Algoriphagus machipongonensis: one gene and its partner. The protein of the gene in region 2 binds, or shares a complex with, the protein of the main gene of each other region. Links are inferred from orthologs where the notes say so. Each region holds a gene or a part of one and is shown on either strand. Other genes may lie near its edges. The genes, in order: secY and secA.

Region 1 (6,489 bases), 4.1 Mb from region 2 along the record:
ATCGCATTAGATAATGCTTCGATGATGGTACCGTCTTGTTCGATAGATGTCTGTTTAGCCATATTAGAATTTAAAATTCTCTTCTATGTATTTATGGGTCGTCAAAACCTCTGTTTTATCTTCAAATATTGCCACTGTATGCTCATAATGGGCAGATGGTTTCCGATCTGCAGTGCGGATCGTCCAGCCATCTCTCTCTTGTACAATATTTCGTGTACCTAGATTTACCATCGGCTCAATTGCAATCACCATTCCAGATTTCAACTGGGGGCCACTACCTTTTTTACCGTAATTAGGAACTTCTGGAGCTTCGTGAAGATTTCGTCCTAAACCGTGTCCTACTAATTCGCGGACAACTGTATAGCCTTTCGCTTCAACAAATTTTTGAATGGTGTTACCCACATCTCCAATTCTATTCCCAAAAACAGCCTTTTCAATTCCCAGATAAAGTGAATCTTTAGTGGCTTTAAGTAAATCTATGACAGAAGGGGAAACCTCACCAATGGGGTATGTATAAGCGGAATCGCTATGAAAACCTTGGTGAAAGACTCCACAATCTATTGAGATTATATCGCCATCTTTCAATTCATATTCGCTGGGAAAACCATGAACAACTACTTCGTTCACAGATATGCAGAGTGAAGCAGGGAATCCGTTGTATCCTTTAAAGGAAGGAACGCCGTCATGATCCCTAATAAACTCTTCAGCAATTTTATCTAAGAAAGAGGTCTTTACCCCTTCCTTGACATACTTCGCTACTTCCCCGTGGGCTCTACCAAGTATATCGGCACTTTCTTTTATTATTTGAACTTCTTCTGAAGTCTTATAATGAATCATATTAAGCTACTTGGTAATTAGAAGGGTTATTCTTCATATTACCACTTTTCATCATGCCTTCATAATGACGCATTAACAAGTAACTTTCAATTTGTCTCAAGGTATCCAAGATAACTCCTACCATAATCAATAGTGAAGTTCCTCCATAGAATTGAGCAAATTCTCCACCCACTCCTGCAATGATTGCAAAAGCCGGCATAACCGCTACTAATGCTAGAAGGATAGACCCAGGCAAGGTGATTTTAGAGATGATACCATCAATAAATTCAGATGTTGGGGCTCCAGGTTTAATGCCAGGAACGAATCCTCCATTTCTCTTCATGTCTTCAGCTATCTGCTCAGGGTTAACTGTAATAGCAGTGTAGAAGAACGTGAAAATGATAATTAAGACTGCGAACAGCAAATTATACTGCCATGAAGTAAAATCACTGAACGTGCTACCAATGTAGTTTGCTATATCACTTTCCTGAGCCCAGATCTGTGCGATCATGGCTGGCAAGAACATCAATGATTGTGCAAAGATAATAGGCATTACTCCAGAGGCATTCACTTTAATAGGAATATATTGTCTCTGGCCACCATATACTTTGCCACCTACTACTTGTTTGGCATACTGAACAGGGATTCTTCTTGTAGCTTCTGTCAGAGCAATAACTCCAACAACCACAAAGAACAATACAACTGCTTCAATAATCAAAAGCAACATTCCGGAGGTTCCTTTCTCCAATCCTTCAGCAATAATTGCCCCTGGAAATCTGGAGATGATACCGATCATGATCAACATAGAGATACCGTTACCGATTCCCTTCTCAGTGATCTTCTCACCCAACCACATACAAAACATGGTTCCGGCAGAAAGTAACACCAATGAACTAAACATGAAAAGGGTGGTATCAATCATCACAGCGCCTGTTGGTAAAATAGTAGCACTTACGTAGCCAATACCTTGAGCGATGGTAATAAGGATAGTTAATACTCTAGTGATCTGGTTGATTCTCTTTCTTCCAGACTCACCCTCCTTCTGCATTTTTTGAAAATATGGTACTCCGACAGTCAATAACTGCAACACAATGGAAGCAGAAATATATGGCATGATGCCTAATCCAAAAATGGAAGCATTACTAAATGCTCCACCTAGGAATGTATCTATCAATCCAAAGATGCCCTCAGCAGCTCCCTCACCTAACAAAGATGGGTCAACACCTGGAAGAACAACGTAAGAACCTAATCTGAAGATAATTAGGAACCCGATGGTATTCAGGATCCTAACTCTCAGATCTTCGATAGAGAAAATATTCTTAACCGTCGAAATAAACTTTTTCATTTAATTAAATCTTGTTTACAGACCCACCGTTCTTCTCGATTGCCTCTGTAGCAGAAGCTGAGAATTGATGTGCGGTAACGTCCAATTTGGCTTTCAATTCACCCCCACCAAGGATTTTAATTTTATCATTCTTAGAAGCTACTCCGTGAGACACCAAAGTGTCCAAGTTTACAGCCTCTAAGTTATAAGACTCGGCAAGAGCTTGCAAGGTATCCAAATTTACTGGTTTGAACTCAACTCTATTCAAGCTTTTGAAGCCAAATTTAGGAACTCTTCTCTGAAGTGGCATCTGACCACCTTCAAATCCAAGCTTAGTTTTATAACCAGATCTAGATTTAGCACCTTTATGACCTCTTGTAGAAGTTCCACCTCGTCCAGAACCTTGTCCACGACCGATTCTTTTACGATTTTTGGTAGAACCTTCTGCTGGTTTTAATGTATGCAGTTTCATAATTAAGCTTCCTCCACTTTTACAAGGTGACTAACTTTATTAACCATTCCAGCTACTGATGGAGTATTTTCCAATTCCACAGACTTGCTGATTTTTCCTAGTCCTAAAGCAATTATTGTAGCCTTTTGATCCTTAGGGCGTTTGATAATGCTTCTAGTTTGTGTGATTTTGATCTTTCCCATGATAATTATCCGTTAAAGACTTTAGACATTTTCACACCTCTTTGCTGAGAAACGGCAATCGCATCTCTTAAGTGAGTCAAAGCATCAATTGTCGCTTTAACCACATTGTGAGGGTTAGATGATCCTTTGGACTTTGCCAATACGTCAGTAACGCCGGCACTTTCCAAAACAGCACGCATAGCACCACCGGCGATAACACCTGTACCTGCAGCAGCTGGCTTGATCAATACAAAACCACCACCATATTTACCTATTTGCTCATGAGGGATGGTACCTTTCAAAACTGGTACTTTTACCAAGTTTTTCTTAGCATCTTCGATGCCTTTGGTGATAGCATCAGTTACTTCGTTGGCTTTACCCAAACCGTAACCAACTACACCAGCTCCATCACCCACAACAACAATTGCTGAAAAAGAGAATCTTCTACCACCTTTTACCACTTTGGCAACACGGTTTATAGAAACTACTTTTTCCTTAAGTTCTGTATCTGTAGCCCTGATAGGCTTTTTTCTAGTTTGAGACATAGTTGATTAAAATTTAAGGCCTCCTTCTCTAGCACCATCTGCTAAAGCTTTCACTTTACCATGGTACAAGTAACCGTTTCTATCGAATACTACTTCGCTAACACCGTTTGCGACAGCTTTTTCAGCAAGTTTTTTACCTACTTCTGCAGCTATTGAAACGTTTGTGTTTTTCTTAGCTCCCAATTCTTTGGAAGAAGCATATGCCAATGTCTGACCTTTAAGGTCATCCACAAGTTGAGCATACATACCAGTATTACTTTTGAATACTGACAAACGTGGTCTGGAATCCGTACCAGAAATCTTTTTTCTGATACCCTGCTTGATTCTAAGTCTTCTGGAATTCTTGTTAAATGCCATAACCTATTATTTTTTACCGGCAGTTTTACCAGCCTTACGTCTAATTTGTTCACCCACGAAGCGTACACCTTTACCTTTGTAAGGTTCAACCTTACGAAGACCTTTGATTTTGGCAGCTACTTGTCCGATCAATTCTTTATCAATAGACTCCAAAGTAATGATCGGGTTTTTACCTTTAGGAGTTTCTGTCTTCACAGCCACATCTGCTGGCAAAGCGAAGAAGATATTGTGAGAATAACCAAGAGAAAGTTCTAACACTTGACCTTGATTTGCAGCCTTATAACCTACACCCACAAGCTCAAGTTCTTTTTTGTACCCTTCAGATACTCCGATCACCATATTGTTGATCAAAGATCTGTAAAGTCCGTGCATAGACTTGTGTCTTTTGGAATCCGTAGGTCTGGAAACAACTACATCATTGTCTTCCACTTTTACCTCAATATCAGGATTCACATCCTGAGTGAGCGTACCTTTTGGACCTTTAACAGTGACCAGCCCGTGAGCTGACACGTCTACAGTAACACCGCCAGGTAGATTTATTGGTTTTTTACCTATTCTAGACATGATAGTAAATTAATATACGTAGCAAAGTACTTCGCCTCCAACGCCTTCGACGCGGGCTTCTTTGTCTGTCATTACACCTTTAGAGGTAGAAATTACGGCGATACCTAAGCCGTTGATAACACGTGGAAGAGAATCATGCTTTACATACTTTCTCAAACCTGGTGTACTTACTCTCTTTAGGTTTACAATTGCGTTTTGCTTAGTAGAAGGGTTATACTTCAAGGCAATCTTGATAGTTCCCTGTGGACCATTCTCCTCGAATTTATAATTCTGGATATATCCTTTGTCAAACAAAACTTTAGTAATCTCCTTCTTAATATTAGAAGCAGGTATCTCTACGATTCGGTGAGACGCTTTAATCGCGTTTCTCAACCTAGTCAGATAATCAGCTATTGGATCAGTCATGATATTTTATAAGTCTAGCTCACCCTATTTGGGCGTGCAAAGTTACGAATTGATTTTTAGAATAAAAACTACTGTCGTTTTTTTACCAGCTGGACTTAGTCACTCCAGGAATTTTGCCTGAAGAGGCCATTTCCCTGAAGGTTACCCTGTTGATACCGAATTTTCTCATGTAGCCTTTTGGACGACCAGTTAGCTTACATCTATTATGAAGTCTTACTGGTGAAGCGTTCTTTGGCAATTTGTCAAGTGCTTCGTAATCGCCAGCCGCTTTTAGCTCAGCTCTTTTCTTAGCATACTTGGCTACCAGACGTTCTCTTTTTCTCTCACGAGCTTTGATGGACTCTTTTGCCATGACTATTCTTCTTTATTTTTGTTAACGAACGGCATTCCGAAAGCCTTCAATAACGCGAAGCTTTCCTCATCTGTATTAGCGGAAGTTACGAAGGTAATATCCATACCAGAGATTCTGTTCACCTTTTCGATGCTGATCTCAGGGAAGATAATTTGCTCCTCTACACCTAAAGTGTAGTTACCTCTTCCGTCAAATCCTTTGTCAGAGATTCCTTTGAAGTCACGTACACGAGGTAGTGCTACAGTCATCAATCTGTCTAGGAATTCATACATTTTCTGACCTCTCAAAGTAACTTTAGCTCCGATAGGCATGCCTTCTCTTAGCTTAAAGTTAGATACAGAAGTCTTAGCTTTAGTAGATACTGCTCTCTGACCAGTGATCAAAGATAGTTCTTCTACTCCTTGATCTACCAATTTCTTATCTGCTACAGCAGCACCGATTCCTTTGTTAAGAACAATCTTAGAAAGTTTTGGCACTTGCATTACAGAAGAATATTGGAACTTCTCCTTCAACGCAGGAACGATATCGTCTACGTATTTTTGTTTGATTCTTGGATTAGCCATTGATCACCTCCCCAGTTTTCTTAGAGTATCTCACTAGTTTTCCATTTTCACCTGCCTTGCGACCAATTCTGGTGGCTTCACCAGTCTTAGGATCTACAAGCATCAAGTTACTGATGTGCAAAGCAGCTTCTTTCTTTTCGATTCCACCTTGTGGTTTAGCTGCAGTAGGCTTAACGTGCTTGGTAATCATATTGATTCCTTCTACGAAAGCTCTTCTTTTAGCTATATCTACTGAAAGCACTTTGCCTGTTTTGCCTTTGTCATCACCAGAGATTACCTTGACAGTATCACCAGTTTTGATATGCAGCTTAGGCTGCTTATTGAATTTTCTCTCCATGATTACAATACTTCAGGGGCTAAAGAAACGATTTTCATAAACTGCTTCTCTCTCAACTCTCTGGCAACAGGGCCGAAGATACGAGTGCCTCTTGGCTCATCGTTGTTGTTTAACAATACAGCAGCGTTGTCCTCAAATCGGATATAAGAACCGTCTTTTCTTCTCACTTCTTTTCTGGTACGCACGATTACCGCTCTGGAAACGGTACCTTTTTTCATGTTGCTGGAAGATAGGGCTGACTTTACAGTCACGACTACTTTGTCACCAATAGAAGCATAACGCTTCTTGGTTCCTCCCAATACACGGATCACCAATACTTCTTTAGCACCGGAGTTGTCCGCCACGCTTAGTCTGGATTCTTGTTGTATCATGATTATTTAGCCCTTTCGATAATTTCAACTACTCTCCAACGTTTGTTCTTACTCAGCGGACGAGTTTCACTGATTTTCACGAGGTCACCTGGGTTACACTCGTTTTTCTCGTCATGAGCCATAAATTTGGTTGTTTTGGCAACAAATTTACCGTACATGGCATGCTTCATGCGACGCTCAACTGCAACGGTAACGGATTTCTCCATTTTGTTACTTACCACT
Region 2 (7,550 bases):
ACGAACGGCATAATCATAGTTATAAGATAATTTCCTGTTCTCAGGTATTTTATAAACGAGTGGTCTGGCATCCACTGCCTCTTGAAGCCAATCCTCCATACTGCCTTCTCTGTATTGATCTTCCATCTCTGGAGTGAGCCTTCTCATTAGTTCATCTCCAATTTCTGTATAAGACATGGACCATCGATCAATCATACCAGAATCCCAAACGGAATGTAGATTAGAAGATTGCCAAAAATATTCCAGCTTCACATCATTTCCACCTCTATCTTCTCCAGTTCCCACATGCAGAGGTTGATGAATATCCTCCACCATATGAATCAACATTTTTAATTTTTCTGCTTCTTCAGTAGGATTTAAATTTCCAGATTTTAATTCTTCCTTAATCCGATTGATAGCCTCATAGGCATCACCACCCTCTTCCTGCAGATGAGGATCATACTCACCATGCTTACTGGTCAAATAATGCCAGGAATAAGCATAGTCGTATCGTTTGTCTGATTTTATTTCATCCATCCAAGTGCCACTACGACCGATGGACATGGGGTATAAAACCCGCTCCACATTTTTTCTGGCAGATCTTTTTAATTGTTGTCCTGCCATATATCCAATTAGATAATGACCAATCTGTCCCCAAGCAAAAGCCTGGGATAGCGTCAATGTAAATGCTACAGTTAACGTAAGAAATTTGTTGATTTTCATATCTCAAAAGTATAGTGCAAAACTAAGTGGAAAATCAAAAAGAAAAGAAACGGGAATGTTAAGAATTATGCAATTCTGAAACTGCTAGCCAAGCCATCAATCCAGAACCAATTTCTAAAGATTCCTCATCAATATCGAAGGTCGGAGTATGAACACCAGAAGTAATTCCTTTAGATTCATTTCTTGTCCCTAGTCTATAAAAACAACCATTGATCTCCTGAGAATAGTAAGCAAAGTCTTCTGCAGCCATCCAAATATCGAGATCTAATACATTCTCCTTACCCAAATATTCGATCGCCGCATTTTGAGATCTATCGGTTAATTCAGGGTCATTTTGAAGGAAAGGATATCCTTTTCTAATTTCGAAATCCAACTTTCCACCCATACCTTCTACGATACCATGGGCAATTTGAAGCATTTTTTCATGGGCCTTTGCTCTCCATTCTTCATTCAAAGTCCTAAAAGTACCCTGAATCTTTACTTCATTAGGGATGACATTGGTTGCTCCCAAAGCTTCTACTTTCCCAAAAGAAAGCACAGAAGGAATTTTTGGACTAGCTGCTCGACTCACCACCTGCTGCAAAGCAACAATCATATGCGAAGCAATCAATACAGGATCAATCAGGGTTTCGGGCATTGCCCCATGGCCTCCTTTTCCTTTGACTGTGACATAAATTTCATCTGCACTGGCCATATAGATTCCCTTTCTGAAACCTACTTTACCAGCATCTATAAATGGCATCACATGCTGTCCAATAATTCCAGCAGGCTTAGGGTTTTCTAAAACTTTATCTTTAATCATCAAAGAAGCTCCACCTGGAACCACCTCTTCTCCTGGTTGGAAAATCAATTTTATCGTCCCTTCAAAATCTTCCTTGACTTCGTTTAAAATTTTTGCTGCTCCCAATAAAGAAGCTGTGTGTGCATCATGCCCACAGGCATGCATCACCCCTTCATTTTGAGATTTATAAGGAACGTCATTGGCTTCGATAATAGGTAGTGCATCCATATCTGCACGAAGGGCAACGACTTTTTTATCTGGATTTTTTCCTTTGATCAAAGCAGCCCAGCCTGTATTCGCTTTTTGCTCAATCTCAGTAATCCCCATCGATTGGAGTTTTTCTTTTACAAAAGCTGCAGTCTTAAATTCAGAATAGGAAAGCTCAGGATTGGCATGTAAATGCCTTCTATTCCCGATTACTTCTTCTTTATAGGCTTTTGCAAGCGACTTAATTTTGTCCTTCAACATTCGAATCTAGGATTTCCGGGGCTTCGTACTCTTTTCTCTGAAATCTGTCTTGAATTATCCTTGCTGTGGGAAACTGCGATTTGATCAGTGAAAAGCTCTTTTGAGCCTCAATTTTATAATTAAATTTCCCCACTTTCAATAAGTAGCGAGGTTCTTGGTATTGCATTTCTGCCTTGATATCAGGGAAGTTTTCCGCTAATTCTTCTTGGGTTTCAAATGCTTTTGTCCGGTCGATTCCAGAGTAGATCAATACGGAATAACCATTGAAATATGGCTCTTCCAAATTCTTCTCGTAAAGACCTGTGATTACTTGATCTAAGTCAGAATCAACTGTTTTTACGGAGCTTTCCGTATTGCTGGTATTTTGCTTTGCCAACTCAGCTTCATAGTCAGGATAAACCGGCAAAGAGGCCGTCAAGTTTTCTTGGTAGCTCGCATAGGTAGCAGCCCCATTTGTTCCTGATTTGCTGGATTTACAACCTGTAGCAATTATTGCTATTAATCCGACTACCCAAAAAGCTCTCATAAATTCTTAGATTATTCGATGATAACACATTTACCTTCTTGTAAGTCCTGCTCTACACTTTTATACTTGACATCTGACTTGGTAGTGCCATTGGTATACTGTACAGAAACACGGTCATTTCTACCATAGGTTTTCTCCGACTTTCTTGGAGCAACAACCTGAGGAGCTGGTCTTCCAGCAGATGCCGCCGCTGCTGCCGCACGATTAGCACCAGGATTTAAGGTACTGGAAACTTCTTCTTTGCTGGCCTGACCCTGTTGAACAGGCGCTTTTGGAGCTTGCGCTGCATGAACTTCACTTGGATCTTGCTTTGGCAAATCTGCTCTGGAAATAAAGGATATCACATCCTCATTCAGTTTACCAATGAAACGCTTGAACATTTCGAATGCCTCAAACTTATAAATCAAAAGTGGATCTTTCTGCTCGTAAACGGCATTTTGCACAGACTGCTTTAAGTCATCCATGTCGCGTAGGTGCTCTTTCCAGTTTTGATCAATGATCGCCAAAGTCACATTTTTTTCGATGGATCTGACCAATTCACGACCTTCATTTTCAATCATTTTTTCCAGATTCACCACGACCCCGATCTGCTTGATACCATCTGAAATTGGAACCATGATATCTTTCACAGTAGCACCTCTCTCTTCCTGAACTCTTTTGAAGATCGGAAGCGCTGTGCTCATAATCATCTCATTCTTCTTCTTATAACTTTCATAGGCTGCTTCATATAGTTCCTGAGTCAGGGTTTGAGCATCCTTTGTTTTAAGATCACTTTCAGAAATCTGGAAATCTAGGCCTAAAGAAGTGAAAATATTCATTCTTAAATCTTCAACCTCACCACTGGATTTACCCATTTCGATATTGCTTTCGCAAACATCATACATGATATTCAAGATATCCAGCTCCAGACGATCACCTTTCAGTGCATTCTTTCTTCTTTTATAAACGACCTCTCTCTGTGAATTCATCACATCATCGTATTCAAGAAGTCTCTTTCTCGTACCAAAGTTATTTTCCTCAACCTTTCTCTGAGCTCTTTCGATGGATTTGGTAATCATACTATGCTGAATTACCTCTCCTTCTTCCAGCCCCATTCTATCCATCAATTTGGCGATTCTGTCTGATCCAAAAAGTCTCATCAAACTATCTTCCAAAGACACAAAGAACTGTGAAGATCCCACATCACCCTGACGACCTGCACGACCTCTCAACTGTCTATCCACTCGTCTAGACTCATGTCTTTCTGTACCGATAATGGCCAAACCACCCGCCTTTTTAGACTCTGGTGAAAGTTTAATATCAGTACCTCTACCTGCCATGTTGGTGGCAATAGTTACTGTACCTGAATTACCAGCCATTGCTACCACATCTGCTTCCTTCGCATGCTGTTTTGCATTCAATACCTGGTGTGGAATTTTCTTCAAAGTCAACATCCTACTCAATACTTCGGATATTTCTACAGAGGTCGTACCTACTAGTACAGGTCTTCCTGCTGCTACCAATTCGTTAATTTCATCAACAACAGCATTGAATTTCTCACGAACAGTTTTATAAACTTTATCTTCTTTATCCGCTCTTTGAATGACTCTATTCGTAGGAATTACTACTACGTCCAACTTATAAATTTCCCAGAACTCACCTGCTTCGGTCTCAGCAGTACCGGTCATACCTGCAAGCTTGTGGTACATCCTAAAGTAGTTCTGTAAGGTAATGGTGGCGTAAGTTTGTGTGGCATCCTCCACCTTCACATTTTCCTTCGCTTCAATTGCCTGGTGCAAGCCGTCAGAATATCTACGTCCTTCCATCACACGACCTGTTTGCTCATCCACGATCTTCACCTTGCCATCCACAATGATGTACTCCGTGTCACGCTCAAACATACAATAAGCTTTCAAAAGCTGATTGACGGTATGAATCCTTTGTGCTTTTACACCATAATCCTTGATTACTTCTTCCTTACGAATAAGCTTCTCCTTGTCATCTACCGTTTCATCTTTCTCAAGATCTGCGATGACTTCTCCAATATCTGGTAAAATGAAAAATTCAGCATTTTCATTTTTAGTGGTCATGATATCAATACCACGATCCGTCAAATCAACTACATTGGTTTTTTCATCAATGGTAAACATTAGCGGCTCATCAGCCTCTGGCATATTCCGCTTATTATCCTGGAGATAAAAATTTTCGGTTTTCTGTAAGATCACTCGAATACCAGGCTCAGATAGATATTTAATCAATGGCTTATACTTAGGCATTCCTCTAAATGCTCTAAACAAGGCTAAACCACCCTCTTTTTCATTGCCATCTGCTATCTGCTTTTTAGCAGAAGATAAATATCCCTGTACTAACTTTCTTTGCTCATCTACCAAAGTGGCTACTCGAGGCTTCATGTCATCAAATTCATGAACATCCCCTTTTGGAACCGGACCGGATATAATCAAAGGTGTTCTGGCATCATCAATCAATACAGAATCGACCTCATCAATCATAGCAAAATGATGTTTGCCCTGAACCAAATCTCCTCCATCACGCGCCATATTATCTCTTAGATAATCAAAGCCAAATTCGTTATTGGTACCATAGACGATATCACTTCCGTAAGCTTTCTTTCTACCTTCGGAATTAGGCTGGTATTTATCAATACAATCGACTGATAAACCATGGAATTGAAAAAGTGGGGCATTCCATTCGGAATCTCGTTTTGCCAGGTAATCATTGACCGTAACGATATGTACTCCTCGACCTGCCAAAGCGTTTAGATAGGCAGGAAGGGTAGAAACCAATGTTTTACCTTCACCTGTCGCCATCTCGGCAATTTTACCATTGTGTAAAACCATACCACCGATTAGCTGCACATCGTAATGAACCATGTCCCAGACTACTTCAGTGCCTGCGGCTAGCCATTTATTATGCCAAATAGCATGATCTCCATCAATCTCAACATTTTGCTTGGTAGCAGCAAGCTCTCTGTCGTGAAGAGAAGCTGTAACTCGCAATTGCTTGTTTTCTTTAAACCTGCGTGCAGTTTCTTTGATCACAGCAAAAGCCGTAGGCATAACCTCCTGCAATACTTCCTCTAAAGACTCATCTCTTTCTTTCTCCAGTTGGTCAATTTCATTGAACAATTGATCTTTTTGATGAATCGCATTGGCAGGTAATTCATTAATCTGAACTCTGATTTTCCCGATTTTATCGTCAATAGATTTTAATCGCTCATTAATGATCGCTCTGATTTCATCAGTTTTCCCTCTCAACTCATCATCTGAGATTGAGGCAAGGCTGACAAAGATTTTATTGATGACTTCTACTTTTGGAGATAACTCCTTTATATCTCTATCGGACTTCGTTCCGAATACTTTTGCGAGTCCTTTTGCTAATATGTCTAACATGTCGAATGAATGTGATTCTCAAAACGGGCTCTAAAATTAAGCCCTTTTTATTACAATTGATAATACATCCCGAAGTGTTCCGGATGTACTTATTTCATTTTAAATTTTAATCTTCCCAGTAAATACCTGTTCGGCAGGACCTATTAACCATATATCTTGAAAACCACCAGTTTGGCCAGCGGTAAATCTAACGGATAACTTGCCCCCAAGGGTATTAATTTTTATTTCTGCTTTATCCTGATCTTTAGCATAAACCAAAGCACAGGCCGTAACGCCCGTTCCACAAGACAAAGTCTCATTTTCAACTCCGCGCTCGTAAGTCCGAACGTATATTTCTTCTTTTGAAATAGGCTCCACAAAATTTACGTTGGTTCCTGCAGGAGCATACATTTCATCGTATCGAACAGATTTTCCTTCATCAAAAACCGGATAATCCGAAATCTTACTTACCATCCGTACATGATGCGGGGAACCTGTATTCACAAAATAGTCTTCTGCTTTCTCCTCAATCTTTTCCACATCACCCATTAGTAACTGAACCAATCCATCTTGAATAATAGCTTCATGTGGACCATCAATCGCAAGAAATTGGGTTTTGTCGCTGATGATTTCTAAAAAAGCGGAAAATGCTACTGCACATCTGGCTCCATTTCCACACATGCTTTGGGAACCATCAGCATTGAAATAGATCATCTCAAAATCATAGTCCTTATGATTCCTGATAAGAATCAATCCATCTGCTCCCACTCCAAACTTCCGATCACAAATCTTAGACACCAAGGCTAAATCACCTGCATCAAAATTTTCTTTTCTGTCATCAATCATGACAAAATCATTCCCGGTTCCTTGGTATTTGTAAAATGTAATTTCCATGGATTTTTTGCTTAACATTCTTAGGTTCAAAAACTCAACCAACTGCCATTAAGAATGCAAACATAATCAACTTGTCACAAAATCAGACTTATTGTCTGATTAGGGTTTTCAAAAACGACAAAATTGATGGACTTCTATATTTCCATCAGTGGACTTTAGAAAATCATTCGACAAGCCTATTTATCCAAATCATAGGAATGAGAATCATAAAACCGATGAAAAGACCGGAAATCCGGCTCTTTTTCATTTATTTCGAACTCTAATTGATAAACACTATGCAAGATCCTAAGTCCCTAACTTCTGTCGCTTTATTTCACGAAACATTTAAACATCCGGTTTTAAAAGAACCTACGATTCCATCTGATACAAGATGTAATCTTCGGGTTTCTTTACTTGCCGAGGAATTAAAGGAATTGGAAGAAGCCATCGACAACAAAGATTTGGTAGAAATTGCTGATGCACTCTGCGATCTTCAATATGTACTTTCCGGAGCCATATTGGAATTTGGTATGGGAGAAAAGTTCAAAGCTCTTTTTGATGAAGTTCAGCGATCCAATATGAGCAAAGCTTGCTTGACCGAAGAAGAAGCCAAAGCTACAGTTGCACATTATGAAGCCAAAGGCACTCCAAGCTTTTACGAAAAAGAAGGTGATTTATACCTTGTTTTTAGAGAAGGAGATCACAAAACACTAAAATCTGTCAATTATTCACCAGCTGATTTAGCAGGAATACTAAAAAAATAAGCTTAGGAAGTTTTGAGGCTTTTGTCCTGATAATTCTTGAGTTCCACAATTCGGGCCGGCATATTAAA

What was found.
Region 1: the proteins of secA (region 2) and secY are in contact, whole or in part, in a crystal structure (PDB 3DIN), measured with the Thermotoga maritima proteins. The link is inferred for Algoriphagus machipongonensis from one-to-one orthologs. Residues at the interface, in WP_004082002.1 of Thermotoga maritima: Glu261, Ala262, Arg263, Lys300, Ala301, Arg302, Thr303, Ile304, Ile305, Leu323, Tyr324, Asp325, Pro326, Val329, Ser330, Tyr333, Ile336, Lys340, Phe345, Val349, Glu363, Phe364, Tyr374, Ser375, Gly376, Gly377, Glu393, Ile395, Thr482, Ser483; in WP_004081795.1 of Thermotoga maritima: Glu108, Gly109, Glu110, Glu111, Ala236, Glu237, Arg238, Arg239, Ile240, Thr241, Ile242, Gln243, Tyr244, Ala245, Arg246, Arg247, Val248, Thr249, Gly250, Arg251, Arg252, Val253, Tyr254, Gly256, Ala257, Ser258, Thr259, Tyr260, Leu261, Pro262.

Annotation. Positions count from the first base shown.
Region 1 is NZ_CM001023.1:4,396,812-4,403,300, forward strand. What follows is about bases 1-2,819. They hold secY (preprotein translocase subunit SecY), read right to left. Parts: upstream 2,162-2,819; coding sequence 839-2,161; downstream 1-838. Other genes in these bases: infA (translation initiation factor IF-1), read right to left, coding at 1-62; map (type I methionyl aminopeptidase), read right to left, coding at 64-837; rplO (50S ribosomal protein L15), read right to left, coding at 2,166-2,612; rpmD (50S ribosomal protein L30), read right to left, coding at 2,615-2,794; rpsE (30S ribosomal protein S5), read right to left, coding at 2,800-2,819. In the rest of the region: more of rpsE, read right to left, coding at 2,820-3,318; rplR (50S ribosomal protein L18), read right to left, coding at 3,325-3,675; rplF (50S ribosomal protein L6), read right to left, coding at 3,682-4,239; rpsH (30S ribosomal protein S8), read right to left, coding at 4,249-4,644; rpsN (30S ribosomal protein S14), read right to left, coding at 4,727-4,996; rplE (50S ribosomal protein L5), read right to left, coding at 4,999-5,559; rplX (50S ribosomal protein L24), read right to left, coding at 5,552-5,896; rplN (50S ribosomal protein L14), read right to left, coding at 5,899-6,267; rpsQ (30S ribosomal protein S17), read right to left, coding at 6,270-6,489. UniProt on the Escherichia coli protein: The central subunit of the protein translocation channel SecYEG. Consists of two halves formed by TMs 1-5 and 6-10.
Region 2 is NZ_CM001023.1:262,714-270,263, reverse strand. The notes cover bases 2,289-6,168. They hold secA (preprotein translocase subunit SecA), read right to left. Parts: upstream 5,867-6,168; coding sequence 2,489-5,866; downstream 2,289-2,488. Other genes in these bases: dapF (diaminopimelate epimerase), read right to left, coding at 5,966-6,168; ALPR1_RS01230 (hypothetical protein), read right to left, coding at 2,289-2,477. Outside these bases: ALPR1_RS01240 (S1/P1 nuclease), read right to left, coding at 1-702; ALPR1_RS01235 (M20 metallopeptidase family protein), read right to left, coding at 761-1,951; more of ALPR1_RS01230, read right to left, coding at 1,932-2,288; more of dapF, read right to left, coding at 6,169-6,739; ALPR1_RS01215 (pyrophosphohydrolase domain-containing protein), read left to right, coding at 7,015-7,482; ALPR1_RS01210 (mechanosensitive ion channel family protein), read right to left, coding at 7,485-7,550. UniProt on the Escherichia coli protein: Required for protein export, interacts with the SecYEG preprotein conducting channel.